Regions from separate parts of the Isoptericola maris genome, predicted to be linked through region 3. Evidence: riboswitches for the same ligand, from Rfam matches in the RefSeq annotation. Region 3 holds a riboswitch; each other region holds the start of a gene.
The links. A riboswitch is a leader RNA that binds a small molecule or an ion and turns the genes downstream of it on or off. The one in region 3 is predicted to bind thiamine pyrophosphate.

Region 1 (7,531 bases), 110 kb from region 3:
GCGCACCGGTTGCGGGGCGTCGGCTTGGTCACTCCCGGACGTGCTTCACTCGTTGTCACCGCCGGTGGCCGTGCCGGCGTCGTACATCGGACCGCCCTCCTCCGTGGCCGTCTGCCCGGCGTCGGGCCACACCCAGTCGCGCACCTCGGGGATGTCCTCGCCGTGCTCGCGGGTGTGCTGCCGGGCGGCGAGGCGCGCGTCGACCATCCGCTGGCGCAGGCCGGCGACCGTGGAGCCCAGCCCGGGGACCCGGTCGATGACGTCGAGCACCAGGTGGTACCGGTCGATGTCGTTGAGCATCGCCATGTCGAACGGCGTGGTGGTGGTGCCCTCCTCCTTGTAACCGCGCACGTGGATGTTGCCGTGGTTGTTGCGGCGGTAGGTCAGGCGGTGGATGAGCCACGGATAGCCGTGATAGTTGAAGATCACGGGCCGGTCGGGCGTGAACAGCCCGTCGAAGTCCTTGTCCGCCAGACCGTGCGGGTGCTCCCGCTCGTCCTGCAGCCGCATGAGGTCCACGACGTTGACGACGCGGACCTTGAGGTCCGGCAGCTCGCGGCGCAGGATGTCGGCGGCCGCCAGGACCTCGAGCGTGGGGATGTCGCCCGCGCAGCCGAGCACCACGTCCGGGTCCTCGCCCGGGACCTCCGTGCCGGCCCACTCCCAGATGCCCAGCCCGCGCGTGCAGTGGGCGATCGCGGCGTCCATGGACAGGAACTGGGGTCCGGGCTGCTTGCCGGCGACCACCACGTTGACGTACTGGCGGCTGCGCAGGCAGTGGTCGTAGGTGCTCAGCAGGGTGTTCGCGTCCGGCGGCAGGTAGACCCGCACGATCTCGGCCTTCTTGTTGACCACGTGGTCGATGAAGCCCGGGTCCTGGTGGGAGAAGCCGTTGTGGTCCTGGCGCCACGTGTGGCTGGACAGCAGGTAGTTGAGCGACGCGATCGGCCGGCGCCACGGGATGTGGTTGGTGACCTTGAGCCACTTGGCGTGCTGGTTGAACATCGAGTCGACGATGTGTATGAACGCCTCGTAGCTGGTGAACAGGCCGTGCCGGCCCGTCAGGAGGTAGCCCTCCAGCCATCCCTGGCACTGGTGCTCGCTCAGCATCTCCATGACGCGGCCGACGCGCGCGAGGTGCTGGTCGACGTCGGGCCCGTGGTACTCCGCGTTCCACTGCTTGTCGGTGACGTCGTAGACGGCCTGGAGACGGTTCGAGGCCACCTCGTCCGGTCCGAAGATGCGGAAGTTCTCCGGGTTGCGGCGGATCACCTCGGTGAGCCAGCTGCCGAGCACCCGGGTCGACTCAGCCAGGGCGGCCCCCGGCTCGGGGACGTCGACGGCGAAGTCGCGGAAGTCGGGCAGCCGCAGGTCCTTGAGCAGCAGCCCGCCGTTCGCGTGCGGGTTGGCGCCCATGCGCAGCTCGCCCTGCGGAGCCTCCGCCGCGATCTCGGGCCGCAGCGCGCCGTCGTCGTCGAAGAGCTCGTGCGGCCGGTAGGACTCCAGCCAGTCGCGGAGCACCTCGAGGTGCTCCGGCGTGTCGCGGGCGCTAGCGAGCGGCACCTGGTGCGCACGCCAGGAGCCCTCGGTCTTGTTCCCGTCGATCTCGGGCGGGCAGGTCCAGCCCTTCGGTGTGCGGAAGACGATCATCGGCCACGCGGGGCGCTGCTCCTCGCCCGGCGACGCGTCCCGGGCGTCCGCCTTGATCCGCGCGATGTGGTCCATCACCTCGTCGAGGAGCTGGGCGAACCGGCGGTGCACCGCCGCGTGGTCCTCGCCGTCGAACCCGCCCGTGAAGAAGTACGGCGTGTGCCCGTAGCCGACCATGAGGGCGTGCAGCTCGTCGTCGCTGATGCGGTCCAGCACCGTCGGGTTGGCGATCTTGTAGCCGTTGAGGTGCAGGATCGGCAGCACGACGCCGTCCTGCGCCGGGTTGACGAACTTGTTGGAGTGCCAGCTGGTGGCCAGCGGGCCGGTCTCCGCCTCGCCGTCGCCCACGACCGCCGCCACCAGCAGGTCCGGGTTGTCGAACGCGGCGCCGTAGGCGTGCGACAGCGCGTACCCGAGCTCGCCGCCCTCGTGGATCGAGCCGGGCGTCTCGGGCGCCACGTGCGAGGGGATCCCCCCGGGGAACGAGAACTGCTTGAACAGCCGGCGCATCCCCTCGTCGTCCTGGGTCACGTCGGTGTAGATCTCCGAGTAGGTGCCCTCGAGGTAGGTGTTCGCCACGAGCCCGGGACCGCCGTGACCGGGGCCGGCGACGTAGACCGTGGACTGCTGACGCTCGCGGATGACGCGGTTGAGGTGGGCGTAGAGGAAGTTGAGGCCCGGAGTCGTGCCCCAGTGCCCGAGGAGCCGCGGCTTGACGTGGTCGCGGTCCAGGGGCCGGCGCATCAGGGGGTTGTCGAGCAGGTAGATCTGGCCGATCGACAGGTAGTTGGCGGCACGCCACCACTGGTCGAGACGTTCGACGTCCGTGTCCGAGAGCTCCGCGACTCCGGTGGCGGGCCAGGTGGTGGGATCGGCGGTCGAGGTGCTCATCTGACGCTCCTACGGGCAGAGGGACGATCATGCTCGTGCTCATTCCATCGCACGGCGGTCCCCGGCGCAGCGTGAGACACGAGCGGCCCGCCGCGCGGCACGGTGACCTTCGCCACGCGATTCCAGGAGAGGCCGCGGGCACCGATACCGTGGCCCCGTGCCGAACCCGCCTGTGCGCCGATCCTTCTGGGCGGTCGCCCGCCAGCCGCGGATGATCGTGATCCTGCTGATCTTCCTCGCCGCTGCGGCCGTGTGCGGCCGGCTGGGCGTCTGGCAGATCGACCGCGCGTACGAGCGGGCCAACCTCGCCGCCGCGCAGGAGGCGGCAGAGGCGGCCGCGGCGGCACCCGTCGATCTCGGCGAGGTGCTCGTACCGCAGTCCTCGTTCCCCGGCGAGCTGGTCGGGCGCGAGGTCGAGGTCACCGGGACGTACGAGCCGGCGGGCCAGATGCTCGTCACCGGGCGGTCCCTGGACGGCGTCGACGGCTATCTGGTCCTCACCCCGCTGCGCGTGTCGGACGACGGCACGGGCGGCGCGTCGTGGGCGGCCCTGTCCGGGGAGCCCGTGCTCCCCGTGGTGCGCGGCTGGGTCGACTCCCCGACGCCCGGGGACGCGGCCCTCGAGGTCCCGGCGGGGGAGGTGTCGCTGCACGGCTGGCTGCAGGCCTCCGAGTCGACGGTGCGTACCGGCACCGTCCCCGAGAACCCCGGTGGCCCGCCGCTGACCCAGGACATCGCCTCCAGCGCGCTGGCGAACACGTGGGACGGACCGATCTACACCGCCTACGTGGTGCACACCGGCTCGTCCCCGGAGCAGGTGCCCGCCGACGCCGGGGGTCCCGCGCCACTGCCGCGCCCCGTGCTCGAGGGTGGCACCGACGTGAACCTGCAGAACTTCTTCTACGCCCTGCAGTGGTGGGTGTTCGGGCTGTTCGCGGTCGCGCTGTGGGTGCGGTTGGTGCGCGACGAGATGGCGGGCGGCACGCGTGGCTCGCGACGTCGGCCGCGTGGCGACGGCGAGGACGACCCCGTGGGTACCGGGATCGCGGGCCTGCCGGCCGGGTAGCCGACGTCGGATCCGATCGGCGGACGGTGACCTGGTCGGCAGTCCGAGCTGCCGATCAGGTCACTTCGTGCCGTCTTGATCCTGCAGCCGCTCGACGAGCCGCGCACGCAGCTCCCGCGCGGCCCGTTCCGGGTCGGCCGCCGCCGTGATCGCGCGCACGACCACGACCCTCCGCGCACCGGCGTCCAGCACGGCGTCCAGCCGTTCGCGGTCGATGCCGCCGATCGCGAACCAGGGGGTGGCCGGGTCCGACGCCGCGACCTCGCGCAGCAGGTCGAGCCCGACAGCCTCCCGTCCCGGCTTGGTGGGCGTGGCCCACAGCGGCCCCACGCAGAAGTAGTCGACGCCGGGGTCCGCGTCGGCGGCCGCGGCCTGCCGCGCGGAGTGGGTGGAGCGTCCGAGCACGGGGCCGGTCCCGAGCAGGCTGCGCACCGCCGACGTCGGCAGGTCGCCCTGGCCCATGTGCACCACGGGCGCCCCGGCCAGCGAGGCGACGTCGGCCCGGTCGTTGACAGCCCACAGCGCACCGTGGGCGGTGGCGACGCCCGCCACGAGCTCCTGCAGCTCGAGCTCGCGCGCGGCGTCCAGAGACTTGTCGCGGAGCTGGACCACGTCGACACCGCCGCGCAGGGCCGCGTGCAGGAAGTCCTCCAGGTCGGCGGTCGAGGACCGGGCGTCGGTGCACAGGTACAGGCGGGCGTCGGCGAGCCGGGTGCGGGCGTCGGCGGACGGCGTGGAGGGGGACACGGCCGCCAGCGTAACCACGCGGCAGTACAGTGGCCGCAGCACGGGAGCCCCGTCGGGGCTGAGAGGGCGAGGTCCGCCGACCGTCGAACCTGATCTGGGTCATGCCAGCGAAGGGAGCACGCATGAGAACGCCTGGGACGCTGCCGGACGTCGTGGTCGTCGGCGGTGGCATCGTCGGTACGGCGGTCGCCTGGCGCGCCGTCGAGGCCGGTCTGACGGTCGTCCTGCTCGACCCGAGCCCGGGGGACGGCGCCACGCACGCCGCCGCCGGGATGCTCGCACCGGTCAGCGAGTCGTGGTTCGGCGAGTCCGCCCTCGCCCGTCTGGGCCTGGCCGGCCTCGCCGCATGGCCCCGCTTCGCGGCTGACCTCCTGCGCGCGACGGGCCTCGGCTCGGGGCTGCGCGAGACGGGCACGCTGGTGGCGGCCTACGACGCCGACGACGTCGCGCACCTGCGGCGCTGGCTCGCCCTGCACGCCGAGCTCGGCGTGCAGCCGGACGAGCTCACCGGTGCCCAGGCACGGCGCCGCGAACCGCTCCTCGGGCACCACGTCGCCGGAGCCGCCTGGGTGCCGGGCGACCACGTCGCCGACCCGCGCGCGACCAGGGCCGCGCTCGACGTCGCCCTGCACGCCCACCCCCGTGCCGCCGTCGTCCAGCGTGCCGCCGTGCGCCTCGAACGCGACCGGGGCGCCGTCGTCGGTGTCCTCGACGAGGCGGGCACGCTGCACCGGGCCGGGGCGGTGGTCCTGGCCGCCGGGTGGCGGTCCGGCGAGCTGGTCGACGTGCCCGTCCGGCCGGTGCGGGGCCAGACGCTCCGGCTCGACGCTCCGCCCGGGTCCGCCCCCGGGCACGTCGTGCGCGGCCGGGTGCAGGGCCGCCCGGTCTACGTGGTGCCGCGGGAGCCCGGGACGGGATCAGGTCCGGGGACGACGGCGGAGCACCGGGAGGTCGTCGTCGGCGCCACCAGCGAGGAGGGCCCGGACGACCACCGCCCGTCGGCCGGGGGAGTGTTCGCGCTGCTGCGGGACGCCCGGGCGCTGGTGCCGGCCCTCGACGAGGCCGCCTTCGTCGAGGCGACGCTGCGGGCGCGACCCGCCACCCCCGACAACCTGCCGCTCGTGGGGCCGACGGCCACGCCGGGCCTGCACCTGGCGACGGGCCACCATCGTGGCGGGGTGCTCCTCGCACCGCTGACGGCCGAGGCCGTCGTCGCCGGTCTGACCGGTGCCGCCCTGCCGGACGCCCTGCGCGTCGCCGACCCCGACCGTTTCGCCCCCGTCCTCGAAGGAGCCTGAGATGGCCGAGACCCTGCCAGCCCCGCACGCTGTCGTGAACGGCGAGCCCTACCCGCTGGACGCGCCGGTGCCCGTGACCGACCTCGTCGCACGCCTGGTGCCGGGCTCCGTCGTCGACGGCGTGCCGCAGGGCGTCGCCGTCGCGCTCGACGACGCCGTCGTGCCGCGTGGCGCGTGGGAGTCCACCACCGTGGGTCCCGGGGCGCGCGTCGAGGTCGTCACCGCGGTGCAGGGCGGGTGAGCGGCGTGCTGACGATCGCCGGCGTCGAGCTCGGCTCCCGCCTCGTGATGGGCACGGGCGGCGCACCGAGCCTGCTGGCCCTGGAGGACGCGCTGGTCGCGTCCGGGACCGAGCTCACCACGGTCGCGATGCGGAGGGTGGCACGGCCGACGCCGGGCGCGGCAGCCGGTGACACCTCGATGTGGGGGCTGCTGGACCGGCTGGGGATCCGCGCGCTGCCGAACACCGCCGGCTGCTTCTCGGTGCGGGAGGCCGTGCTGACCGCGCAGCTCGCCCGGGAGGCGTGCGGCACCGACTGGGTCAAGCTGGAGGTGATCGCGGACGACGTCACGCTCCTGCCCGAGCCCCTTGGTCTCGTGGAGGCCGCCGAGGAGCTGGTGCGCGACGGCTTCACCGTGCTGCCCTACTGCGGGGACGACCCGATCGTGGCGCGGCGCCTGGAGGACGTCGGGTGCGCCGCCGTCATGCCGCTGGGTGCGCCCATCGGGTCGGGTCTCGGCATCCTCAACCCGCGCAACATCGAGGCGATCGCGGCGGCCGCCTCCGTGCCGGTGATCCTCGACGCGGGGATCGGGACGGCATCGGACGCCGCGCTCGCGATGGAGCTCGGCTGCGACGGGGTGCTGCTCGCCACCGCCGTCACGCGGGCCGTGGATCCGGTGCAGATGGCCCGGGCCATGCGGCTGGCCGTCGAGGCGGGGCACCTGGCGGTCGGTGCCGGTCGGATCCCGCGGCGCGAGCGCGCGCTGGCGTCGTCGTCGCCGGAGGGGCGGCTCGACCTGGCCCTCTGACGTCGCCCTGTTCGGCAGTTCCTGCCCTGTTCGGCACCTTGAACTGCCGAACAGGGCTGGAACTGCCGAACGCGGCCGGTCAGTACACGGGGACGGACGGGTCCACGTCGCGGGACCACGCGAGGATGCCGCCGGCAATCACGCGCGCCGGCAGCCCTGCGTCGCGGAGCACCGCAGCGGCCCGCGAGGCGCGACCGCCCACCTTGCACAGCACGTGCACCGGGCGTCCCTGGGCACGGGCGGCCACGTGGACGACGGCGTCGTCCCGGGCCGGGCCGAGCAGCTCGCCCAGGTTGACGTGGTCCGCCCCGGCGACGGACGCGATCTCCACCTCCCACGGTTCACGCACGTCCACGATGTACGGATCGGCGCCGTCGCCGGCTGCCGCGGCCGCCCGCAGGGCAGCCACCGCTGCGGGGGTGACGGGATCCTGGTCGGGGACCTCGGCCGGGGTCAGCCCGCAGAACGTGGCGTACGCGGCGTCGTCGGGCAGGGTGGTCACCGGTTCCCGCGACGGGTCCGGGCGGACGTCCAGGTGGCGCCAGGTGAGGTCGAACGAGTCGTAGACCGCGAGCCGCCCGAGCAGCGTGCGGCCGGCGCCGGTGATCAGCTTGATCGCCTCGGTCGCCATGATCGACCCGATCGTGCCGCACATCGCACCGAGCACCCCGCCGGTGGCGCAGTCAGGGGCCAGCGCGGCCGGCGGCGGCTCGGGGAAGACGTCACGGTACGTCACGCCCTCCGGCGCGCCGCCGTCCCCGGGCGGCGCCGCCCAGAACGTCGCGACCTGGCCCTGGTAGCGGTAGATGCCGCCCCAGACGACGGGGACGCCCGCGATCTCCGCCGC
Region 2 (7,531 bases), on a different contig from region 3:
TCCCAGGTGACTCTCGCGGATCTCGCTACGGGGACGATCCCGGCGGAGATCCGTCTCCTGGTGGACGACGACGAGGCGTGGGAGAACCCCTGACGGAACGGCTCCGTCGGAGCCGCCCGGGTCACGCTCGGTGCGACGTTCCCGAGACACCCCTCGACATTAAACCGATGGGACCGATAGGGTATGTCGAGTAACTCGTCGTTCCCACGTCGGAGGCTCTCGTGCCCACTCTCGTACTGCTCGCTCTCGTCGGACTCGGGGCGCAGCTCGTCGACGGCAGCCTGGGCATGGCCTACGGGGTCACCTCCACGACCCTGCTGCTGATGATCGGCACGAACCCGGCCGCAGCCTCGGCCACGGTCCACCTGGCCGAGATCGGGACGACGCTCGCCTCCGGTGCATCGCACTGGCGCTTCGGCAACGTCGACTGGCGGGTCGTGGCGCGCATCGGCCTGCCCGGCGCGGTCGGCGCGTTCGCCGGCGCGACGTTCCTGTCCTGGCTCTCCACGGAGATCGCCGGCCCGCTCATGTCGGTGCTGCTGCTCGGCCTGGGGGTCTACGTCCTGTTCCGGTTCACCTTCCGCGGGCTGCGCACCGACCGGATCGGGCAGCCGCTGCGCCGCCGCTTCCTGACGCCGCTCGGCCTGGTGGCCGGGTTCATGGACGCCACCGGCGGGGGCGGCTGGGGGCCCGTCGGTACCCCCGCGATCCTCGCGAGCGGACGTCTCGAGCCCCGCAAGGTCGTCGGTTCGATCGACACCAGCGAGTTCTTCGTCGCGGTGGCGGCCAGCCTCGGCTTCCTCGTCGGCCTCGGGACGGCCGGGATCGACGGCTCCTGGGCGATCGCGCTGCTGATCGGCGGGCTGATCGGCGCACCGATCGCTGCCTGGATCGTCCGGTGGGTGCCGCCGCGCGTCCTGGGCTCCGCGGTCGGTGGGGTCATCGTGCTGACGAACACGCGCACGCTGCTCCGCACCGACCTGGTGTCGGTGGGCAGTGCCGCGACGACGGTGATTCTCGCCGTCGTGGCTGCCGTCTGGGTTGGTGCGGTCGTCTACTCGGTCCGGGCGCACCGCAGCGAGCGTGCTGCCGCAGCCGCCGAGTCGTCCGGGGCAGGGGACGAGGAAGCGTCCGACGCGGCCCCCGTCGGATGACGGAACGCCTCCTCAGGTGGCAGTTCTGGGCCTCGGGAGTACGGTGGGCGGCACACGAGTCCTGACCGGGTGCTGAGCCCGGAACCCGGGGGAGATGTCATGAGCGGTTCGTCGTCGCACCGCACCGTCGGGGGTGCCGGCCTGGCCGGCGCGGCCGAAGTTCTCGCAGCGGGTGTACAGCTCGTCGTGGGCCGGTACCGGGTCGAGCTCGACTCCGGCCGCACCTGGTGGTCCGACGAGGTGTACCGGATGCACGGGCGTGAGCCGGGCGAGATCGAGCCGAGCATGGACGCGCTGAGGTCTCGCACGCACCCCGACGATCGCAGCCGGGTCTCCCGGACCGCCGTGGTGGCGATGCGGTCGGGACGGCCGTTCAGCAGCGCCCACCGGATCGTCGACCCGCACGGGAAGGCGCGGACGGTCGTGGTGACGGGGCAGGCGCACCTCACCGACGACGGCGAGATCACGCACGTCGCAGGCTATGTGCTGGACGTCAGCCCGGTGACCCGTGAGGCGCTGGACCGCGAGTCCCAGCGCGCCGTGGGACGGGCCATGGTGTCGGCCTCTGCTGTCGAGCAGGCCAAGGGTGCGTTCATGGTGGTGCACGGCATCGCGGAGGCCGAGGCCGGCGACAAGCTCGGCGAGGCGGCTGCACGGGCCCAGATCCCGTTGCAGGCTGCGGCCGCTCAGATCGTCGAGGCGATGGCCGGCGCCGACGGCGACCCGGCGGTGCGGCTCGAGGCGGCCCTGGCCGCCGTCCACACCGTGGAGCGGCCTCGTGGGCACGAGGCGCAGCTGGCCCGACGGCGGCAGCGCACCCGCGGCTGAGCGCGCCTGCGCCGGTCCGGGCCTCAGACCACGGAGACCTGCTTGGCCCGCCGGTCCACGGCCTTGGTGACGCCCTGCCGGGCGAGCCGCCGGGCGAGGACGGCGACGCCGCCGGTGACGGCCGCGAACGTGATCGCCTGCACGATCGGGATGTCGTCCGCGTCCAGGTCGATCGGGGCGTCGTTCCCCGTGGCCTTCTCCCAGATCACCTTGATGAGCTTCTGCGCGACCCACCCGGCCGCGAACGTCGCCGCGACCGTCCCGATCTTGAGGCCCAGCGAGGGCTCGGACTGCGGGGAGAGCTCAAGGTGATCCACGGATCCTCCAGTACCAGACGGCGGCATCGGGCGAGGCTCGCGAGGGGTCCGCCCGACGGACGTCACCACCGTAGCGTGCGCACGGTGTGTAGGCTCGGAGGGAACGACAGGGGAGCGCCACCGAGCGCTGAGAGTGCGGATCTCCGCAGACCCTCGAACCTGACCCGGTTAGCACCGGTGGAGGAAGTCGGGCTTCTCGATCCCGTCGTCCGTGGACATGGACGACGGCCCCCCTTCAGATCCGTCTGAGGAGGACGAATGATCATCCGTACCCGCCGCACCCTGGCGACGGTCGCCGCTGTCGGCCTGCTGCCCGCACTGGCCGCCTGCTCGGGCAGCGAGGCCCCGGGGGAGTCCGGTGGGTCGTCGACCGACGGCGAGCTCTCGGGCACCGTCACGCTGGTCACCCACGACTCCTTCGCCCTGAGCGACGGGCTGCTGGAGTCCTTCGAGTCGAAGACGGGGCTGCAGGTCGAGCACGTGGCCGCCGGCGACGCGGGCACGCTGGTCAACCAGCTCGTCCTGACGCAGGACAGCCCGCTCGGGGACGTGGTGTACGGCGTGGACAACACGTTCGCGTCACGCGCCGTGGAGGCGGGGGTGTTCGAGCCCTACACGCCGACGGACCTCGACCCGTCGGTGACCGCGCAGGCGGAGCCGGGCCTGGTGGCCCTGACCCCGATCGACCGTGGCGACGTCTGCCTCAACGTCGACACGGCCTGGTTCGAGGACGCGGGCATCCAGCCGCCGGCCACCTTCGAGGACCTCACCGAGGAGGAGTACGCCGACCTGACCGTCGTCACCAACCCGGCGACGTCGTCGCCCGGCTTCGCGTTCCTGCTGGCCACCGTCAGCGCGTTCGGCGAGGACGGATGGCAGGACTACTGGGCCGAGCTCGCGGACAACGGTCTGCGCGTCACGGACGGCTGGTCGGACGCGTACTACGTCGACTTCTCGGGCGGGGGCGAGGGCGGCGAGCGACCGATCGTGCTGTCGTACGCGACGTCGCCGGCGGCCACGGTCACCGAGGACGGCAGCGCCTCGACCACCGCGGCGTTGCTGGACACCTGCTTCCGCCAGGTCGAGTATGCGGGCGTCCTCGCGGGGTCCGACAACCCGGACGGCGCCCGGGCGCTGGTCGACTTCCTGACGTCGGGGCCGGTGCAGGCGGACGTCCCGGGCAGCATGTACATGTATCCCGCGGACGAGTCCGTGGAGCTGCCCACCGAGTGGGAGCAGTTCGCGCCGCTCGCCGAGGAGCCGCACGAGGTCGCCGCGGAGGAGATCGCGGCGCACCGTGACGAGTGGATCGAGCAGTGGACGGCCACGGTCATCGGGTGAGCCGGAGGCGACGCGAGGGTGAGGGGCGCAGCGGAGCAAGACACTCGCCCGGAGCGGAGCCGCAGGGTCACCCGACGCAAACCCGGGTGAGCCGGAGGCGACGCGAGGGTGAGGGGCGCAGCGGAGCAAGACACTCGCCCGGAGCGGAGCCGCAGGGTCACCCGACGCAACTCCGGGTGAGCCTGCGGCTCCGACCCCGGCAGGCGTGGCTGGGCTGGGGGGCCGCGGTCGGTGTCCCTCTGGTGTTCCTCGCCGTCTTCTTCGCCTGGCCGGTGGTCGCGCTGGTCGTCCAGGGCTTCTTCGCGGACGACGGCGCGGGCGGGCGCACGCTCGACCTCTCCGGCTTCGCGGAGGTCCTGGGTCAGCCGCGCACGTGGCGGGTGGTGGGGCAGACGCTCGCGCAGGCGTCCGTGGGGACGGTGCTGAGCGTGCTGCTCGGCATCCCGGGCGCCTACCTGCTGTACCGGTGCCGGTTCCCCGGTCGGACGTTGCTGCGTGGGCTGGTGACGGTCCCGTTCGTGCTGCCGACCGTCGTCGTCGGTGTCGCGTTCCGGCACCTGTTCACGCCGTCGGGGCCGCTGGGGTGGCTCGGGTGGGAGGAGAGCTTCGCGGGCGTGGTGGTCGCGCTCGTGTTCTTCAACTACTCGGTGGTGGTCCGCACGGTGGGCGGGCTGTGGGAACGGCTGGATCCCCGTGCCGAGCAGGCTGCGCGGGCTCTCGGTGCGACGCCGTGGCGCGCCTTCCGCACGGTGACGCTGCCGGCGCTGGGTCCGGCGATCGCCTCGGCGGCGTCGGTCGTCTTCCTGTTCTGCTCGACGGCGTTCGGCGTCGTCCTCGTGCTCGGCGGCATGCGGTACGGCACGATCGAGACGGAGATCTGGATCCGCACCACGCAGTTCCTGGACCTGCGTGCCGCGGCCGTGCTCAGCGTGCTGCAGCTCGTGGTGGTCGTGGCCGCGCTGCTGGTCAGCGGCCGCCTGCGTGCCCGCCGCGAGCGGGCCTTGCAGCTCACGGGCGAGCGGTCGGGCGCCCATCCGCTGGACCTGCGCTCCGTCCGGGACGTGCTGCCCGCGGTGGCGACCGCCGTCGTCGTCTGCGGGCTGGTCGCGTTCCCGCTCGCGGGTCTCGTCCTGCGGTCGTTCCGGGGGCCCGACGGCGCCTGGTCGCTCGCGAACTATGTCGCGCTGGGGACGACGGGCGGGCGCAACGCGCTGACCGTGACCGTGTGGGAGGCGACGGCGAACTCGTTGCGGATCGCGGCCCTCGCCACGCTGATCGCCGTGGTGGTCGGCGGGCTGGTGGTGCTGGTCGTCTCGCGCCGGCCGCGTTCGCGCGGCCTGCGGCGCGCCGTCGGGGGGCTCGACGCGGTGTTCATGCTCCCGCTGGGGGTGTCGGCGGTGACGGTCGGGTTCGGGTTCCTCCTGACGCTCGACCGGCCGCTGGGTCTGGACGTCGACCTGCGCACGTCGGGGCTGCTGGTGCCGATCGCGCAGGCGGTCGTCGCCATCCCGCTCGTGGTCCGCACGATGCTGCCGGTGCTGCGGGCGATCGACCCGCGGTTGCGGGAGACGGCGGCGGTGCTCGGCGCGCCGCCGGGCCGGGTGCTGGCCAGCGTGGACCTCGCCCTGGCGGCGCGGTCGCTGGGGCTCGCCGTGGGGTTCGCCTTCGCGGTGTCGCTCGGGGAGTTCGGCGCGACGTCGTTCCTGGCCCGGCCGGACGCCGCGACGCTGCCGGTGGTGATCTACCGGCTCGTCGGGCAGCCCGGCGCGGAGAACTACGGGATGGCGCTCGCGGCGTCGGTGGTGCTGGCGCTGCTTACCGCGACGGTCATGATGGTGGCGGAACGGATGCGTGGCGACGGCGGCGGAGGGGAGTTCTGATGACGGTCTCGCAGGAGCGCGGTGCCGGCCTGGCCGTGCGCGACGTCGTCGTCCGCTACGGGCAGCGGCGCGGGCACGCGGGCACGACGGCGGTCGACGGCGTCTCGCTCGACGTCGCGGCCGGCGAGGTGCTGGCGCTGCTGGGGCCCAGCGGCTGCGGCAAGTCCTCGCTCCTGCGGGCGGTGGCCGGCCTCGAGCCGGTGGCGGCGGGTTCCGTGGCGTTCGACGGTGCCGACCTGGCGGGCGTGCCCGTGCACCGTCGGGGGTTCGGGCTGCTGTTCCAGGAGGGCCAGCTGTTCCCGCACCGCGACGTCGCGGGGAACGTGGCCTACGGGCTGGCCGACCGGCCGCGGGCGGAGCGGGCCGAGCGGGTGTCCGAGCTCCTGGCCCTGGTGGGGCTCACGGGGTTCGGCGGGCGACCGGTGGCCGAGCTGTCGGGCGGGGAGAAGCAGCGGGTGGCGCTGGCGCGCGCCCTGGCCCCCCGGCCGCGGCTGTTGCTCCTCGACGAGCCGCTCTCGGCCCTCGACCGGGGCCTGCGCGAGCGGCTGGCCGTCGAGATCCGGGCTGTCCTGCACGCGACGGGCACGACAGCGGTGTTCGTCACCCACGACCACGACGAGGCGTTCACGGTGGCGGACCGGGTGGCGGTGATGTCGGCGGGCCGGCTCGCTCAGGTCGCGGCGCCGGAGGCATTGTGGCGGGCACCCGCCACGCGCGAGGTCGCGGAGTTCCTCGGGTACCAGACGTTCCTGCCGCACGCCGACGGTCTCCTCGCGGTCGGTCCGGCGGGCCTGCGGGTGGTCGACGGCGGCTCGGGTGGCGCTTCCGGTGGCGCGTCGGTGGGCGGTGAGGTGCGGCACGGCGTCGTCGTCGCGACCACGTTCCGGCGCGGTCGCACCGAGGTCACCGTGGACGCGGACCTGGGTGCGGGCGAGGAGCGGCTGGTCGCCCTCACGGACGGCAGCGTGCCGGCGGCCGACGACAAGGTGGGCTTGGTGCTGGACCCGCGGGGCTGCGCCGTCGTGCCCGGCTGAGGATGACGACGGGGCGCCGCGGCGCTCAGCCCTGCGCGTCGTGCACGAGCAGCGCCACCTGGGTGCGGTTCTCCAGGCCGAGCTTGTCCAGGAGCTGGGAGACGTGCGCCTTGACCGTGGGCACGCTGAGGTGGAGGCGGGTCGCGATCTCGGCGTTGGAGGCGCCCCGGCCGAGCTCCGCGGCGACGTCGCGCTCGCGGGCCGTCAGTGCCCCCAGGGCCGCGTGCGCCCGTTCCCGGGCACCGCCGGTACCGGCGACGGTCTCCATGAGCCGCCGTGCGACGTCGGGCGCCAGCACCGGCTCGCCCGCCGCGGCCGACCTGACCGCGGCCGCGATCCGGGCGGGCGGCATGTCCTTGAGGAGGTAGCCGGCGGCGCCGGCGTGCAGGGCGCCGCCGACCTCCTCGGCCGTGTCGAAGGTGGTCAGGACGACGACGGCGGGCGGTGACGGCCGCGCCCGGACGGTGCGCGTCGCGTCGATCCCCCCGACGCCGGGCATGCGCAGGTCCATGAGGACGACGTCCGCCGGGTGGGCGTCGAGCACACCGGGGACCTCACCGCCGTCCGCCGCCTCGGCGACCACCCGGATGCCGTCGGCGCCGTCGAGCATGAGGCGCAGACCGGCGCGCACGAGCGCGTCGTCGTCCACGAGCACGACGCGCACGCTGCGCTGCGGGGAATCGGTCATCGGTCCCACGGTAGCCAGGCCGCGAGCGTGAAACCTCCGCCGGCACGCGGGCCCGCGTCGAACCGGCCGCCGAGGAGCGTCACCCGCTCGTGCAGCCCGACGATCCCTGTGCCGCTGCCCGGTCCGTCGCCCGGTGCGCCCGGCCGTCCGCCGTCGTCGGCCACGCGCACCGTGGCCTCACCGGGTCCGATCTCGAGCTCGACCCGGACGGCCGCGCCCGCGGCGTGCCGGCGCGCGTTGGTGAGACCTTCCTGGACCACGCGGAAGAGCGTGGTCCGCACGGCCGGTG
Region 3 (7,531 bases):
CCGGGTTGAGGTAGTCGGCGTGCCAGGCGGTCCGCGCCAGGTCGGCCGGATCGCGCACCAGCACCGCGCTGGCGGACACCGGCTGGAAGAACGTCTTGTGGAAGTCGACCGTCACCGAGCGGGCGCGCTCGATGCCGTCGAGGCAGTGACGACGAGCCGCCGAGACGAGCAGACCGCCGCCGTAGGCCGCGTCGACGTGCAGCCACGCGTCGGTCGCGTCGCACAGGTCCGCGATCGTCGCGATCGGGTCGATGCAGCCACGGTCCGTGGTGCCCGCCGTGGCGACCACCGCCATGACGACGTCGCCGACCCGCGCCGTCGTCGCGAGCGCCTCCGCGAGCGCACCAGGGTCCATGCGGCCGTCGGCGTCCGCACCCACCGTGACCACCGCGTCGTCCGACAGCCCCAGGATCATGGCGGACTTCGCGACCGAGAAGTGGCTGCTGGAGGTCGTCAGGATGCGCAGCCGGTCCTGCAGCCCGTGCCGCGCGACACCCCGCAGGCGCGTGCCGTCCGGCCCGGTCAGCGCACTCTCCCGGGCGGCCAGGAGGGCGTGGAGGTTCGACTGCGTCCCCCCGGAGGTGAACACGCCGTCGCCGCCGGTGAAGCCGATGCGCTCGGTGGTCCACCCGACGAGCCGGCGCTCCATGAGCGTCGCCACGGTGGACTGGTCGTAGGTGTCCACCGAGGTGTTGATCGCGGCGAGCATCGCCTCGGCACCGACGGCCGGGATCGCCACGGGGCAGTTGAGGTGCGCCGCGTACGCAGGGTCGTGGAACCACACCGCGTGGGTGGCGTACAGGTCCGCGGTCTCACGCAAGGCGCTGTCGGTGCCGATGGGTGCGTCGAGGTCGACGCCCTCCACGAGGGCGGCCAGCTCGGTGCGGCTCGCGCCGCTCCAGGGCTGCTCGACGGCGGCGAGGCGGGCGGCGACGTCGTCGACGACCTGGCCGACCGAGCGGGCGTAGGAGCTCGCCGTGCTGCTGTTCAGGAGAGCGTCGGTGCAGGTCAGCGTCGCGTCGGGCGGAGTGGTGGGCACGTCCGGGGGCTCCTCGCCGAAGGGGATGAGTTGGTCAGGCTCGCCTAACTTAGTCTCACCTAAGTCCCAGGTCCAGACGAGCCACTATCTGAGACCGCGTGGGACGTGGGGCTGGCGGTGCCGCGGGGTGTCGGGTCCCGTGCACGGTCGCGTTCACGGGCGCAGGGCGCCCTCCACTTCGGGACTGACGACCGTGCACGGGACCCGACACCCCGCTTCGACGCTCCCGCCCGGCGCTACCTGACGCCGTCAGGCACTACCTCGGCCACCGGCCTGCTACCTCGACAGGCGGGCAACTACCTCGGGGAGAGCGGTACTACCTCGCCGGGTCGGGTACCACCTCGGCGGGGGTGGGCATCGTCGGGGTCGGCAGGTAGACCTCTCCCCCGGCGGCCCGGAACTCTGCGGACTTGGCCGCCATCCCCGCGGCCATCTCCGCCTCCGCCCCCGCGACCCGCTCACGCTGGGCCTCGGCGTCGCCGAACTCGTCGCGGATGTCCTGCGAGATGCGCATCGAGCAGAACTTCGGCCCGCACATCGAGCAGAAGTGCGCCGTCTTCGCCGCCTCGGCGGGCAACGTCTCGTCGTGGTACTCCTCGGCCAGCTCCGGGTCCAGCGAGAGGTTGAACTGGTCCCGCCAGCGGAACTCGAACCGCGCCTTGCTCAGCGCGTCGTCCCGCTCGGTGGCACCCGGGTGCCCCTTGGCGACGTCGGCCGCGTGCGCCGCGATCTTGTAGGTGACGACGCCAGTGCGCACGTCGTCGCGGTTCGGCAGGCCCAGGTGCTCCTTGGGCGTGACGTAGCAGAGCATCGCCGTGCCGTACCGGGCGATCTCCGTGGCGCCGATGGCCGAGGTGATGTGGTCGTAACCCGGTGCGATGTCCGTCACCAGCGGCCCCAGCGTGTAGAAGGGGGCGCCGTCGCAGAGCTCCTGCTGCCGTTCGACGTTCTCGCGCACCAGGTGCAGCGGGACGTGGCCCGGGCCCTCGACCATCACCTGGACGTCGTGCTCCCAGGCTCTCTTGGTCAGCTCGGCCAAGGTGTCGAGCTCGGCGAACTGGGCGGCGTCGTTGGCGTCCGCGATCGACCCGGGACGCAACCCGTCCCCGAGCGAGAACGCCACGTCGTACCGCGCGAAGATCTCGCAGAGCTCGTCGTAGTGCGTGTACAGGAAGTTCTCCTGGTGATGCGCCAGGCACCAGCCGGCCATGATCGACCCACCCCGCGACACGATGCCGGTCACCCGGTTCGCCGTCAGCGGGACGTACCGCAGCAGCACGCCGGCGTGGACCGTCATGTAGTCGACGCCCTGCTCGCACTGCTCGATGACCGTGTCGCGGTAGATCTCCCAGGTGAGGCGCGACGCGTCACCGTCGACCTTCTCGAGGGCCTGGTAGATCGGCACCGTGCCGATCGGGACCGGCGCGTTGCGCAGCAGCCACTCCCGGGTGGTGTGGATGTCGTCGCCGGTGGACAGGTCCATGACGGTGTCGGCACCCCACTTCGTGGCCCACTGCAGCTTCTCGACCTCCTCCGCGATCGTCGAGTGCACCGCGGAGTTGCCGATGTTGGCGTTGACCTTCACGGTGAACGCGCGCCCGATGATCATCGGCTCGGACTCGGGGTGGTTCACGTTGTTGGGGATGATCGCGCGGCCCGCCGCGACCTCCGAGCGCACCAGCTCGACGTCGACCCCTTCGCGGATCGCGACGAACCGCATCTCCGGGGTGATCTCCCCCCGGCGGGCGTAGTGCATCTGCGTGACCTTGCGCCCGGGCAGCGCGCGACGCGGCGTGCGCCGCTCGCCCTGCCACTCGGCGGACGCGGCTCCCCGCCGTCGGGCTCCCCGGCCGTCGTCGGCCAGGTCGCGCTCCCGCCCCGTGTACTCCTCGGTGTCGTCGCGCCCGGCGATCCATGCCGTGCGCAGGCCCGGGATCCCCTGCGTGGGATCGCCGCCCGGGCCGTCGGTGCGGTAGATCCGCACCGGTGGGTTGGCCGACCCGTCAGGGGCGTCGGCCAGGGTGATCTCGGTGACCGGGACGACGATCCCGGTCTCGATGTCGCGCTCGAAGGCGAGCGCGCGCGACGGTGCGTCGTGCGACATGTGGTACTCCATCTTCCTACGCCGGCATGACCCGGTCAGGTTCGACGGTCCGGGCCGCGTCAGCCCGATCTCAGCCCCTGCGTGAGGCTCCCGTGGGATCCCGGTCAACGTAGCACGCCCCCACGGCGAGGGCCGTGGGGGCGTGCGGAGCAGAGCAGAGCGGGACCGATGAAGCCTGGCAGGGTGTCGTCAGGCGAGTCGCACGACGGCCTGGGCCCGACCGAGGACCTTGACGTCCTCGTGGGTGACGGTGAGATCGACCCGTGCCGTGCCGGCCTCGGGGTCGAGCGCACCGATCGTCGCGACGACGTCGACGACGGCGCTCCCGCGGGCGGGGACGGGCACCGGCTTGGTGAATCGTGTGCCGTACCGGACGACCGCACCCGGATCGCCGACCCAGTCGGTGACCACGCCGATGACGGAGCCCATCGTGCACATGCCGTGGGCGATCACCCCGGGGAGCCCGACGTCGGTCGCGAAGCCCTCGTCCCAGTGGATCGCGTTGAAGTCGCCGCTGGCGCCGGCGTAGCGGACCAGGGTGGCGCGGTCGAGCTCGAGGGTGCGGGTGGCGACGACGTCACCCACCGCCAGCTCGGCCAGCTCGGGGCGCTGCGTGGTCATCAGGAGTCCTCCCCGCGGACGACCAGGCTGGACGTGACCGTGGCGACGTGCTCGCCCGGAGCGGCGTCGTCGGCCCCGGTGGCGAAGATCTCGCACCGGGTGGTGACCATGGAGATGCTCGCCCGCTGCGTGACGGAGTCGACGTGCAGGACCGTCACCAGCTCGTCGCCGGCGACGATCGGGCGGTGGTGCTCGAACTTCTCGTCCGCGTGCACGACGCGTGCGAAGTCGATCCCGGCAGCAGGGTCCGCGACGTACTGCGACTCGGCGCGCTGGGCGGCCACCACCGCGAAGGTGGGCGGCGCGACGAGGTCCGGATAGCCGAGACCCCGCGCCGCCACGGTGTCGTGGTGCGCGGGGTGCTGGGCGCCGACGGCGTCGGCGAACTCGCGGATCTTCTCGCGCCCTACCTGGTACGGCTCGGTGGCCGGGTACTCACGGCCTGCGAAGGCGGTGTCGGGCTGGGTGTTCGCCACGTCGGTGTGGAGTCTCGCGACGAGACCGCGTCAGCGGGTCTCGCGGTGAGCGGTGTGCTTGCCGCAACGCGGGCAGAACTTCGCCATCTCCAGGCGGTCCGGGTTGTTGCGACGGTTCTTCTTGGTGATGTAGTTCCGCTCCTTGCAGTCCACGCAGGCGAGCGTGATCTTCGGGCGGACGTCCGCGCTCTTGGAAGCCATGGTGTGTCACCTCTCGCGCCCCCGGAAGGCGCAACGTGCGTCAAGGATCTGGGTGGTTCGACGCCGGCCGTCGAACCGTGTGTTGCCGTGTGGTTGGTAGCGAGGGCGGGGCTCGAACCCGCGACCTCACGATTATGAGTCGTGCGCTCTGACCAGCTGAGCTACCCCGCCGCGCGTGACTCAGCGCGAGACCGTCCACCCGTTGTCTCGGGTGGCGGACCCGCGTCGTGTCACAGAGCCCCGAAAGGGAATCGAACCCTTGACCTTCTCCTTACCATGGAGATGCTCTACCGACTGAGCTATCGGGGCGCGGAGAGAACATTACACGGCGTGGGCGGTCCGGACGAAATCCGGCTTCCCCTGCCGCACCTGCACCCTCCCCGGGTGCCGGAACAACCTCACCGAGATGAGAACCGCTCCGTGCGGTGGCAGGTGAGGGATTCGAACCCCCGAAGTCGATGACGGCTGATTTACAGTCAGCTCCCTTTGGCCGCTCGGGCAACCTGCCGAGCAAGGCCGCGGACGACCTTGCGGAGACAACCATAGCGGCCAGGTGGCCGCTGCGGAAATCCGTCCACCGTGGCACTTGTCACCCCGCGGCATATCCTGCGCTGGTGACCACCACCGCCGCCCCGCCCGCGCCCCGCTGGGGCCTGCCGCTGGGCCTGGGAGCCTTCCTCCTGTGGGGCGCCATGCCCCTCTACTTCCCGCTCCTCGAGCCCGCCGGCGCGGTCGAGATCATCGCGCACCGGATCGTGTGGTCGCTCGTGTTCTGCGTGCTGCTGCTCACCGTCACCCGGTCCCTGCGGACCTACACGGTGGTGTTCCGCAACCCCCGTACCCTGGGCGTGCTCACGGTCGCGGCGATCCTCATCGTCACCAACTGGGTGACGTACGTCTACGCGGTGCTCAGCGAACACGTCCTGGACGCCGCGCTGGGCTACTACATCAACCCGCTGGTGACCGTCCTGCTGGGCGTGCTGGCGCTCCGCGAGCGGTTGCGGCCCGCGCAGTGGGTCGCCCTCGGCTTCGGCGCGGCCGCCGTCGTCGTCATCTCCACGGGGGTCGGCGGTCTGCCGTGGATCTCGCTGGTGCTGGCCTTCTCCTTCGGCAGCTACTCGCTGACGAAGAACCGCGCGGGGCGCACGGTCGGTGCGCTGCCGAGCCTCGCGGTGGAGACCACGGTGGCCGCTCCGTTCGCCCTGGCCTACCTCGGCTGGCTGACCGCCGCCGGTGTCTCCACGTTCGGGCAGCAGGGCGTCGGGCACGCCCTGCTGCTGGTCAGCGCCGGCATCGTCACCGGGGTGCCGCTGCTGCTCTTCGGGGCCGCTGCGCGTCGCCTGCCGCTGTCCGTGCTCGGGATGCTCCAGTACCTGACGCCGACGCTCCAGTTCCTCGTCGGCCTGCTCCTGTTCGGCGAGCACATGTCGCCGTCACGGTGGGTCGGGTTCGCTCTCGTGTGGGTCGCGCTCGTCGTCCTCACGGTCGACGGGACCCGGTCGGCACGGGCGACACGACTGGCCGCCGCCGCGACCGCTACCGTGGTCCACGAGCCCTGACCCTCAGCACGCAAGGAGCACCGCCATGGCCGACTCGTCGTTCGACATCGTCTCCAAGGTCGACCGCCAGGAGGTCGACAACGCCCTCAACCAGGCCGCCAAGGAGATCAACCAGCGCTACGACTTCCGCGGCGTCGGCGCCTCGATCTCCTGGAGCGGCGACGCGATCGTGCTCGTCGCCAACTCCGCGGAGCGGGTGAACGCCGTTCTCGACGTCTTCCAGACCAAGCTGATCCGACGCGGCGTCTCGCTCAAGGCCATCGACACGGGCGAGGGCGAGCCGCAGGCCTCCGGCAAGGAGTACCGCCTGCCCGCCACGCTCAAGGAGGGTCTGAGCAGCGAGGACGCCAAGAAGATCACCAAGCTGATCCGCGACGAGGGCCCCAAGGGCGTCAAGACCCAGATCACCGGTGACGAGGTGCGCGTCAGCTCCAAGAAGCGCGACGACCTGCAGGCCGTCATCGCCCTGCTCAAGGGCGCGGACCTCGACGTGGCGCTGCAGTTCGTCAACTACCGGTGAGCACCCCCGGCCGCCTCCCCCGTCTGGTGGCGACCGACCTGGACGGCACGCTCCTGAGCCCGGACGGGACCGTCTCCGACCGCACCCGGTCCGCCCTGCGAGCCGTCGAGGCGCAGGACATCGAGATCGTGTTCGTCACGGCCCGCCCGCCGCGCTGGCTGCCCGGCCTGGCCCACTGCGTGGGTGGTCACGGTCGCGTCGTCTGCCTCGGGGGCGCCGCCGTCTGGGACCTCGCGACCGGCACCGCGCTCGAGGTCCGCGGCTTCGCCGACGACGCCCTGCGCGGGCTCGTCACGGACCTCCGTGCCGCCGTCCCCGAGATCGCGCTCGGGTTCGAGCGGCCCGGCGGCCCCGCCTTCGACCCCTGGTTCCCCCGGGACGAGACCGACCTGCCCGCGACGGCGCGGTCCGTGCCGGTCGAGGAGACGCTGCCCGACGGCGGCACCCCGGCAGCGGCCGACGGGCCTGTCGGCAAGCTGCTCGCCGTCCGGCCGGGGGCGGCGCTGTCCACCCGGCCCGGCGACGTCGGCCACGAGGCGGGCGACCGCGAGCAGGAGGAGTTCTTCGCCGTCGTCCGCTCCGCCGTCGGGCCACGGGCGCTCCTCGCGTTCTCGGGGGCCGCGGGCCTCGCCGAGCTGCTCGCCCCGGAGGTGACCAAGGACGCCGCGCTCGCCCGCTGGTGCGCTCGGCTGGGCATCGAGCCCGCCCACGTGTGGGCCTTCGGGGACATGCCCAACGACCTGCCCATGCTGCGCTGGGCCGGGCGCGGCATCGCCGTCGCCAACGCCCACCCGGACGTGCTCGCCGAGGCCGACGCCGTCGTCGGCCACCATGCCGAGGACGGCGTCGCCGTGGCGCTCGAGGCCATGCTGGCCGGGCACCACCCCGCCCGCTGACCCCGGCAGGGGGCGTCGCTCAGTAGCGGGAGATGCCGCCGGGACCGAATCCGGTCCCGCCGGCCATCTTCTCCAGGCGGGAGACCCGCTCGCCCATCGGCGGGTGGGTCGAGAA
Region 4 (7,531 bases), on a different contig from region 3:
GCCATCGCCGCCGGCCGCAGGTTGGCCAGCAGGCAGGAACCGTCCAGCAGCGAGGCGACGGCCCGGTGCCGCGACCAGGTGGTGCCGCCGTGCGTGCCCGTTCGCGGAGCAGGGGCCGCGGTCAGGGTGGTGACGTCGGGCATGAATCCTCCTCGCGGACGACGCCGGTGTCGTCCCGCCAGGTCACAGCATGACATACCGCCTGGTCGGTCTCTACTGCGCCGCGGCGCCGGTGCTCGGCGGCACCTGCAGCGCGAGCTCGACGCGCGAGCGGATGCCGAGCAGCACGAAGATGTTGCGCAGGTGGCAGTCCACCGTGCGCACGCTCACCGAGAGACGTTCGGCGATCTCCCGGTTGGTCTCCCCGGCGGCGACACGGCGGGCGATCCGAAGCTGGTGCGGGGTGAGGCCGGTGAGCACGTCGGGAACCGAGGTCGCCCCGGCGGCCTCGGCAGCCCGCAGCTCGGTGCGGGTGCGGTCCGCCCACGGGTCGGCGCCACCGCGTTCGAAGAGCAGCAGCGCGTCGCGCAGGCGCTCGCGGGCGTCGCTCGGTCGCCCGTGGCGGCCGAGCCGTCGGCCGTGCAGCAGGAAGGTCACCGCGCTCTCGAAGCGGCCGCCGGCCTCGAGGTGAGCGGCATGGGCCTCGCGGAACAGGGCGTCCGCCTCCGCCTCGGTGGAGCAGAGCAGAGCGCGGCAGCGCAGGAGCAGGGCCGGGCCCTGCGGGTCGGACGCCGTGCGGCTCCACCTGGCGAGCTCCGGCAGTGCGGCGCGACCCGTGGCATGGTCGCCGGCTCCGACGGCCGCCTCGACGAGCGTCGGCAGCACCAGGCCGCGCAGCGCGAAGTGTGCGCCTTCGGCCGACGCCAGCAGCGAGACCAGCCGGCTCGCCGCGTCGGCGGGCCGGCCCTCGACGAGCTCGGTCCGGGCGAGCGCCCACTCGGCCAGCGTGACCGGCTGGGTGAGCCCGTGGCGGCCGGCGGTCGCCAGGGCCGTCGTGGCATGGTCGACGACGTCCCCCGAAGGTCCCTGCACGGCCGCCGTCAGGGCCAGCACCGCGTGGTGGTGCGCCGCCGTGTTGGCGCGACGTGACTGCTCCGCGGCGCGCAGCCCCGTCAGCGCGTGTTCGCGCGCCTGCGCGTGGCGTCCCGCTCGCAGCTCGGCGTAGGCCACGTACTCGGTGGCGCGGGCGACGAGCGCGGGGTCGTCGGCCGCACGAGCGGCGGCCAGCGCACGGGCCCCCGCGCGGCACCCGTCCTGGACGTCTCCGGTGAGCAGTGCGGCGGCCGCGCCACGCAGGAGCGCCTCGGGATCGTGCCCGGCGAGCGCGCCGCGCACCACCCGACGCAGTGGTCCGGCAGCCTCCGACGTCCGGCCGTGCAGCAGTGCGAGCATCCCGGTCAGGTAGTCCCGGGGAGCGCCGTCGAGAGCGGCCTGACCCAGGGCCGTGGTCAGCGCCTCCACGCACGCGACATGGTCGCCCGCGCTCCACGCGGCGTTGACGGCGGCCAGCGTGGCGATCAGCGCGGCCCCGGGCTGCTCGCCGAGCTCGGACCGGGCGAGGCTGAGGCTGGCGTAGGCGTCGTGCACGGGACCGTCGGCATGGAGCCGGAGCCCGCGGGCGAGCTCGGTGTGCCCTCGCATCGCGGTGGTCTGCATGCCGAGAGGCTAGGTCGACCGCACGGTCGCGCCACTCGTCCTTGTGCCGGGACACGGGTGCCCGGTCCCCGCGGTGTGCCACCGCACACGACGGCGGGCGGACGCATCGGGTGCGCCCGCCCGCCGTCGAGGTCCGCCGTCCCGGTCGGGACGAGGTCAGGCCCGGGTCAGAACGGGCACGAGCTCTCGTACTTCTCCACGTCCGAGAACCACCCGGTCGAGGGTCCCGGGCAGAGGAACTGCGTGTACCGCGTGTCGTCGTCGACGAACCGCTTGAGCCAGGAGATCGAGTACTTCGCGATCGTCGTGTTGGAGCTGTTGGGAGCGAAGTGGCTGGCCCCGTCCAGCTCCAGGTAGGCCTTCTGAAGGTCTCGGTCGAAGGACTCGTAGAACGGCTCGGCGTGCGTCTCGTGCCGGGCGACGGAGTCGTACTCGGCGCCGAAGATCAGCGTGGGGGTGCTGACCGACGACCAGTTCTTCTTCACGTGCCACGGGGTCATGGGGATGGCGGCCTTGATGTCCGGGTTGTCGTCCACCGCGCGCAGCGTGCCGCCGCCGCCCATCGAGTGGCCCATGAGCGCGAGCCGGTCGGCGTCGATCCGGTCGGCGACCGGGCTCGAGTCGGTGAGGTAGTCGAGGGCCGCCTGGAGCTGGCGGGCTCGGGAGTCGGGCTGGTCGTAGATCGAGTTCGTGGCCATCGTCAGGACGACGAAGCCCTGGGACGCGAGCCGCGGACCCAGCCACGAGATGGTCCGCTCGGTGCCGGTGTAGCCGGGCGAGATGACGACGGCGCCGAAGTCGCCGTCGCGCGTCGTGGTCGGGTAGTAGATCGTGCCGCCACCGAAGCCCGAGACGAGGCTGGAGACGTTCCGCTCGGAGATCGAGTAGCTGCCGCGCGACGCCTCGATGCTCGACTCGGTCGGGTTCGGGCCACGCTCGTGGGGGTTGTCCGCGCCCTGGGCGGCGGGGCCGGCGGCGATGCCGACGCCCACGGCGACGGCGAGCGAGGCCAGGATGCCGGTCACCCGCTGGCGGGTCCGGGAGGTGCTCGGTGAGTGCTGCATCGTACGTCCTCTCTGACGGGGCCCCCGGCGGGAGCCGTTGCTGCCCAAATAGCGTGCGGTGCCGGCCCGCCGGGTGGCATCGGCAAGATCGCCGGTCCGGTGCCGGCGGCGCGAGCCCGAGACACCGTCTCAGGCCCTGGTGGCGGCAGGCTACGGTGGTCCCACGACACGGGGTGCGCCCACCGGGAGCTGAGATCACACCCGTCGAACCTGATGCAGTCCGCACTGACGAAGGGATGTCGCCCATGCCGTCGACCCTGCCCACCCGCCACGGATCGCCGTGGCGCCCGCGCCCCGTCCCGCGGGTGCTGTCCGTCGCGGGCTCGGACCCGTCCGGGGGGGCCGGCATCCAGGCGGACCTGAAGGCGATCGCGGCAGCCGGTGGCTACGGCATGGCTGCGCTGACGGCGCTGACGGCGCAGAGCACCCGAGGGGTGAGCGCCGTGCACGTACCGCCCCCGTCGTTCCTCGCCGCGCAGCTCGACACGCTGCGTGCCGACGTCGCGCTCGACGGGATCAAGGTGGGGATGCTGGCGTCGTCGGCGGTCGCCGACGTCGTCACCCGGTGGTTGGACGACGGCGCGGGAGTCGACGGTCCCCCCGTCGTCGTCGACCCGGTCATGGTCGCGACCTCGGGGGACCGTCTGCTGGACCGCGCCGCCGAGGACGCGGTGCGCCGGCTGCTCGACCGGGCGGACGTCGTGACGCCCAACGTCCCCGAGCTGGCCGTCCTGCTGGGCACGCCCGTCGCGACGACCTGGACGGGCGTCCTCGGTCAGGCTGCCCGGCTGGCCGCCCGGCACGACGTGCTCGTGGTGGCCAAGGGCGGTCACCTGCCCGGCGACGAGGTGCCGGACGCGCTCGTCGGGCCGGGCGGCGTCGTCGCCGAGCTGCCGGGCCGGCGCGTCCCCACGACCAGCACGCACGGTACCGGGTGCTCGCTGTCCAGCGGGCTGGTCACGCGCTACGCCCGTCACGGCGAGTGGGAGCGAGCGCTGCGGGAGACCAAGGCCTGGCTGACGGACGCCGTCGTCGCGGGAACGGCGCTCGAGGTCGGCAGCGGCTGCGGCCCGGTCGACCACTTCTGGGCGCTGCGCGGGGTGCTCGTCGAGAGTCCTTAGCAACGCCGAACGTCGTGGTCCGGACCGTTCTCACCGGCCAAAGCGGGCGTGACCATGACGTTCGGCACGGGAGGGTCAGTCGAACAGGTCGCCGAGGTCGCCGATCTCGTCCAGGATGCCGCCGAGCACCATGCCACCCAGGACGGCGCCGAACGCTCCGGAGCCGGTGCGGCCGGACGCGGGCCGACGGTGTCCTTCCCACGGCTGCGGGCCAGGATGCGCGACGTCTCGGCGTGCCAGGTCGGCGGCCTCGGTGGCCAGGGCGGACGCGCGGCGCGCTCCGTCGACCGCTGCCTCGGCGTCGGTGACGTCCCGTGCCGCGGCGAGCTCGCGCTCGGCCGCGGCGAGCCGGGTGCGGGCGTCGGGGCCGACCGGCGCGCGGTAGTCGTCCACGACGGAGCGTGCCGCCGCGACCTGGCGCGCCGCGTCGTCGAGCGCGGGCCCGCGCTGCGCTGCTGCTCGCCGGGAGCGTTCGTCGCGCTCGATCCGGTCACGGACGGCGTCGTCCAAGGCGGTGTTGGCCTCACGGAGCCGGGTCAGGGTGGCGATCGGGTCGGTCGGCGCCCCGGGCGCGGGCAGGGTCCGCAACGTCTCGGACAGGGCGTCCGCCGCGAGGTCGACGGCGCCCTCGCGGCGGGTCGCCGGCATGGCGCGGGCCTGGGCGAGCTCGGTGCGGGACTCGGCGACCAGTGCGCCGAGGGCAGCCTCGGCACGCAGTGCCTCCGACTCGAAGTCATGGACGGCGGACAGCAGGCCCTCGGCGCGGTGGAGGGCGTCCTCGGCCGCGCGCGTCCCCGCTGCCGCTTCGGCGACCTGCTGGGAGGCGAGCCTGCGCCGGGCGGCGCCTGCGCTCCGGGCGGCGAAGTCCAGGAGGCGTCCGGCCTGGGCCGGGTTGTCGGCCACGGGCGCGAGCGCGTGCTCCGTGTAGTCGGCATGGAGTCGCTCGACGTCGTCACGTGCCGGGTCGATCGCGCCCCGCACGGTCTCGATGCGTTCCTCGACGCGGTCGACCGCTTGCGGGGTGGCCCGGGCGGAGCTGCGCCGCGCCGTCAGCGTGGCGTCGAGGTCGTCGAGCGCCGTGCCGGCGGCGCCGCACAGCTCCACGATGCGACCCGACCACGCCCGGCGTTCGGCGTCGGTGTCCGGCACGTGGTCGTGCAGGAGCTGGTTGAGATGGAACGCTTCGCGCAGGTGTTCTCTGGCCTGCCGCAAGGCTGGTCCGGCCTCCGCGGTGGCAGGCTCGCCGAGCTCGGCCACGGCGAAGGACAGCTCGTCCTCGGCCAGCCGCGCACGTTCGTCCGTGCGGACCAGCGCCGACCCGGCGGCCGTCGTCAGACGGGCGAGCTCGGTCTCGGCGGCCTCCCGTCGACGTCCTCGGCGGCCCCGGAGCGCGAGCGCGAAGCCTGCGACGACCACCAAGACCACGCCCGTCACCACACCGACCAGCTGCACGCCATCCATGCCGGGAATCGTACGGGCATCCGGGAGCGGCCGGGACGGTCGGCCACGGGTGGCTCAGGCCGGCCTGCGCGCGACGACCTCGAAGGTGTGCCAGTGCTTGGGGCCGCCGAACGAGGGACCGTCGTGCTCGCGCTCGTCGACCACCAGCACGTCCAGGCCGTCGATCAGCTCACCGACGTCCTCCTCGTGGTGGAAGGTCAGCGCGTCCGCCGTCGCAAGGTCGGTAGCCCACTCGTCGCGCTCGCCGAAGAGCGTGACGCCGACCCAGCCGCCCGGCGCGAGGGCGCCGCGGACGCCCTCCCAGACGCGCGCGAAGTCCGACGGCGGGACGAAGGGCAGCGCGTAGGAGGCGTGGACGAGGTGGGCGCTCGGCAGCGGGAGCGCCTCCTGGACGGTGGCCACGCGCACCTCGAGACCGGCGCGCAGCGCCGGAGGCACCAGGCGGGGCACCAGGTCGGCCGTGCCCGGGGCCGGGTCGACCGCGAGCACGTGCCAGCCCGCACGCACGAGAGCCGTGGCCTCGACCCCGCTTCCCGCACCGAGGTCGACGGCCTGGCGGCCCGCCCCCTCCCCGGCCCGGGTGAGCAGGTCACGGCAGAGCTGCCGCGGAGCGCGTCCCGTCTGGCGGGCGTTGTAGAGATCCCAGTGCGCGAGGTCGAAGCGGGTCACCCGCAGATCATGCCCCGGGCAAGCATGTCGATGCTCGGTGGGATGATGTGAGCGATGCCACCCGACTCTCCTGAACGCCCCGCGCCCGCCGGCTCCCAGCTCGGCACGGTCGCCTCGGTGCTGCGGCTGCTGCCCTACGTCCGTCCGGCGCTACCACGCCTCGTCGGCGGTCTGGTCGCCTCCCTCGGGGCGAGCCTCGCGGCACTGGCGATCCCGCGGGTCCTCCAGCGCCTCGTGGAAGGGCCGCTCGCGCAGGGCGTCGCCGACCACGACTACGCCGCGCTGCTGTGGCCGACGCTCGCCGTCCTCGGTCTCGGGATCACCGAGGCCGGCCTCATCCTCCTGCGCCGCAACCTCGTGATGTACCCGGGCACCCGGGTCGAGGCGGCGCTGCGCACAGAGCTCTTCCGTCACCTGCAGCAGCTCCCGGCGGCGTTCCACGACCGGTGGCCAGGGGGTCAGCTGCTGAGCCGCTCCATGACCGACCTGGGCCTCCTGCGGCGATGGCTCGTGTTCGGGCTGCTGCAGCTCGTGGTCAGCACCGTCACCATCGCCGTCGGTGTCGCCCTCCTCCTCACGACCGCCGGGTGGCTGGGACTGGTCTACCTCGCCGGTGCCGTCCCGGTGACGATCATCGCGTTCCGGTTCTCGCGCCGCTACCGCGTCATCGCCCGGCTCTCGCAGGACCAGTCCGGCGACCTGGCCAACACCGTCGAGGAGTCGGTGCACGGGATCCGGGTGCTCAAGGCCTTCGGCCGCGGGGACGACGCGCTGGAGTCGTTCTCCGGGCAGGCGGAGGAGCTGCGCCGCACGGAGATCCGCAAGGCCGGCAACCAGGCCACCGTGACCACCTCCCTGCAGCTCGTCCCGGAGCTCACGCTCGCGGTCTGCCTGATCCTCGGCATCTGGCTGGCAGCCGAGGGGCAGTTGAGCGTCGGCGCCCTCGTCGCGTTCTTCCTCACGGCAGCCGTCATCAACGGCCCGGTCGTCGACCTCGGCATGACGCTGTCGATGACCCTCAACGCCCGCACCGCCGTCGACCGCTTCTTCGAGGTGGTCGACACCCCGAACCCGCTGACCGACCCGGCCGACCCTGTCGACCTCGGCGAGGGTGAGGGCCGCGTCGTGCTGCGCGACGTCGGTTTCCGGTACGCCGACGCCCCGGCGCCCGTGCTCGACGGCGTCGACCTCGAGCTGCCGGCAGGCACGACGACGGCGCTGGTCGGATTGACCGGGTCCGGCAAGTCCACCCTCGCCCTGCTGGTCCCGCGGCTCGCCGACGTGACCACGGGCGCCGTCGAGATCGACGGCCACGACGTGCGCGACCTGTCCCGGCACGACGTGCGACGTGCCGTGGCCGTCGCCTTCGAGGACCCGACGCTGTTCTCGGCGTCGGTGCGCGACAACGTGCTCCTCGGCGTCGACGACGACCTGCCCGCCGAGGCCCGCGAGCAGCGGCTGCACGAGGCCGTCGAGGTCGCCCGGGCGGGCTTCGTCCACGACCTGCCGCGGGGCGTCGACACCCGCATCGGCGAAGAAGGGCTCTCCCTGTCCGGCGGC

Region 1: linked by a shared signal. The riboswitch ahead of thiO (glycine oxidase ThiO) and the one ahead of thiC (phosphomethylpyrimidine synthase ThiC) in region 3 are both predicted to bind thiamine pyrophosphate.
Region 2: linked by a shared signal. The riboswitch ahead of ACH5HR_RS13915 (thiamine ABC transporter substrate-binding protein) and the one ahead of thiC (phosphomethylpyrimidine synthase ThiC) in region 3 are both predicted to bind thiamine pyrophosphate.
Region 4: linked by a shared signal. The riboswitch ahead of thiD (bifunctional hydroxymethylpyrimidine kinase/phosphomethylpyrimidine kinase) and the one ahead of thiC (phosphomethylpyrimidine synthase ThiC) in region 3 are both predicted to bind thiamine pyrophosphate.

The regions. Positions count from the first base shown of each region.
Region 1 covers NZ_JBLUNY010000009.1:35,588-43,118, reverse strand. Annotated here, with positions in the region: gene ACH5HR_RS13245 (phosphoketolase family protein) at 46-2,541, opposite strand; gene ACH5HR_RS13240 (SURF1 family protein) at 2,699-3,607, shown strand; gene thiE (thiamine phosphate synthase) at 3,668-4,354, opposite strand; TPP riboswitch at 4,385-4,488, shown strand; gene thiO (glycine oxidase ThiO) at 4,477-5,652, shown strand; gene thiS (sulfur carrier protein ThiS) at 5,654-5,893, shown strand; gene ACH5HR_RS13220 (thiazole synthase) at 5,890-6,684, shown strand; gene ACH5HR_RS13215 (ThiF family adenylyltransferase) at 6,764-7,531, opposite strand, start outside.
Region 2 covers NZ_JBLUNY010000010.1:766-8,296, forward strand. Annotated here, with positions in the region: gene ACH5HR_RS13895 (RrF2 family transcriptional regulator) at 1-93, shown strand, start outside; gene ACH5HR_RS13900 (sulfite exporter TauE/SafE family protein) at 222-1,154, shown strand; gene ACH5HR_RS13905 (PAS domain-containing protein) at 1,254-1,982, shown strand; gene ACH5HR_RS13910 (DUF4235 domain-containing protein) at 2,006-2,299, opposite strand; TPP riboswitch at 2,398-2,502, shown strand; gene ACH5HR_RS13915 (thiamine ABC transporter substrate-binding protein) at 2,558-3,640, shown strand; gene ACH5HR_RS13920 (ABC transporter permease) at 3,823-5,520, shown strand; gene ACH5HR_RS13925 (ABC transporter ATP-binding protein) at 5,520-6,554, shown strand; gene ACH5HR_RS13930 (response regulator) at 6,580-7,242, opposite strand; gene ACH5HR_RS13935 (sensor histidine kinase) at 7,239-7,531, opposite strand, start outside.
Region 3 covers NZ_JBLUNY010000009.1:150,145-157,675, forward strand. Annotated here, with positions in the region: gene ACH5HR_RS13820 (pyridoxal phosphate-dependent decarboxylase family protein) at 1-1,039, opposite strand, end outside; gene thiC (phosphomethylpyrimidine synthase ThiC) at 1,356-3,143, opposite strand; TPP riboswitch at 3,140-3,245, opposite strand; gene ACH5HR_RS13830 (MaoC family dehydratase) at 3,333-3,764, opposite strand; gene ACH5HR_RS13835 (FAS1-like dehydratase domain-containing protein) at 3,764-4,240, opposite strand; gene rpmG (50S ribosomal protein L33) at 4,271-4,441, opposite strand; tRNA gene ACH5HR_RS13845 (tRNA-Met) at 4,536-4,612, opposite strand; tRNA gene ACH5HR_RS13850 (tRNA-Thr) at 4,678-4,750, opposite strand; tRNA gene ACH5HR_RS13855 (tRNA-Tyr) at 4,868-4,949, opposite strand; gene rarD (EamA family transporter RarD) at 5,056-6,000, shown strand; gene ACH5HR_RS13865 (YajQ family cyclic di-GMP-binding protein) at 6,026-6,520, shown strand; gene ACH5HR_RS13870 (HAD family hydrolase) at 6,517-7,416, shown strand; gene htpX (zinc metalloprotease HtpX) at 7,436-7,531, opposite strand, start outside.
Region 4 covers NZ_JBLUNY010000001.1:230,874-238,404, forward strand. Annotated here, with positions in the region: gene ACH5HR_RS01100 (PucR family transcriptional regulator) at 1-143, opposite strand, end outside; gene ACH5HR_RS01105 (LuxR C-terminal-related transcriptional regulator) at 214-1,656, opposite strand; gene ACH5HR_RS01110 (alpha/beta hydrolase family protein) at 1,824-2,720, opposite strand; TPP riboswitch at 2,880-2,974, shown strand; gene thiD (bifunctional hydroxymethylpyrimidine kinase/phosphomethylpyrimidine kinase) at 2,966-3,841, shown strand; gene ACH5HR_RS01120 (hypothetical protein) at 3,917-5,302, opposite strand; gene ACH5HR_RS01125 (class I SAM-dependent methyltransferase) at 5,357-5,971, opposite strand; gene ACH5HR_RS01130 (ABC transporter ATP-binding protein) at 6,026-7,531, shown strand, end outside.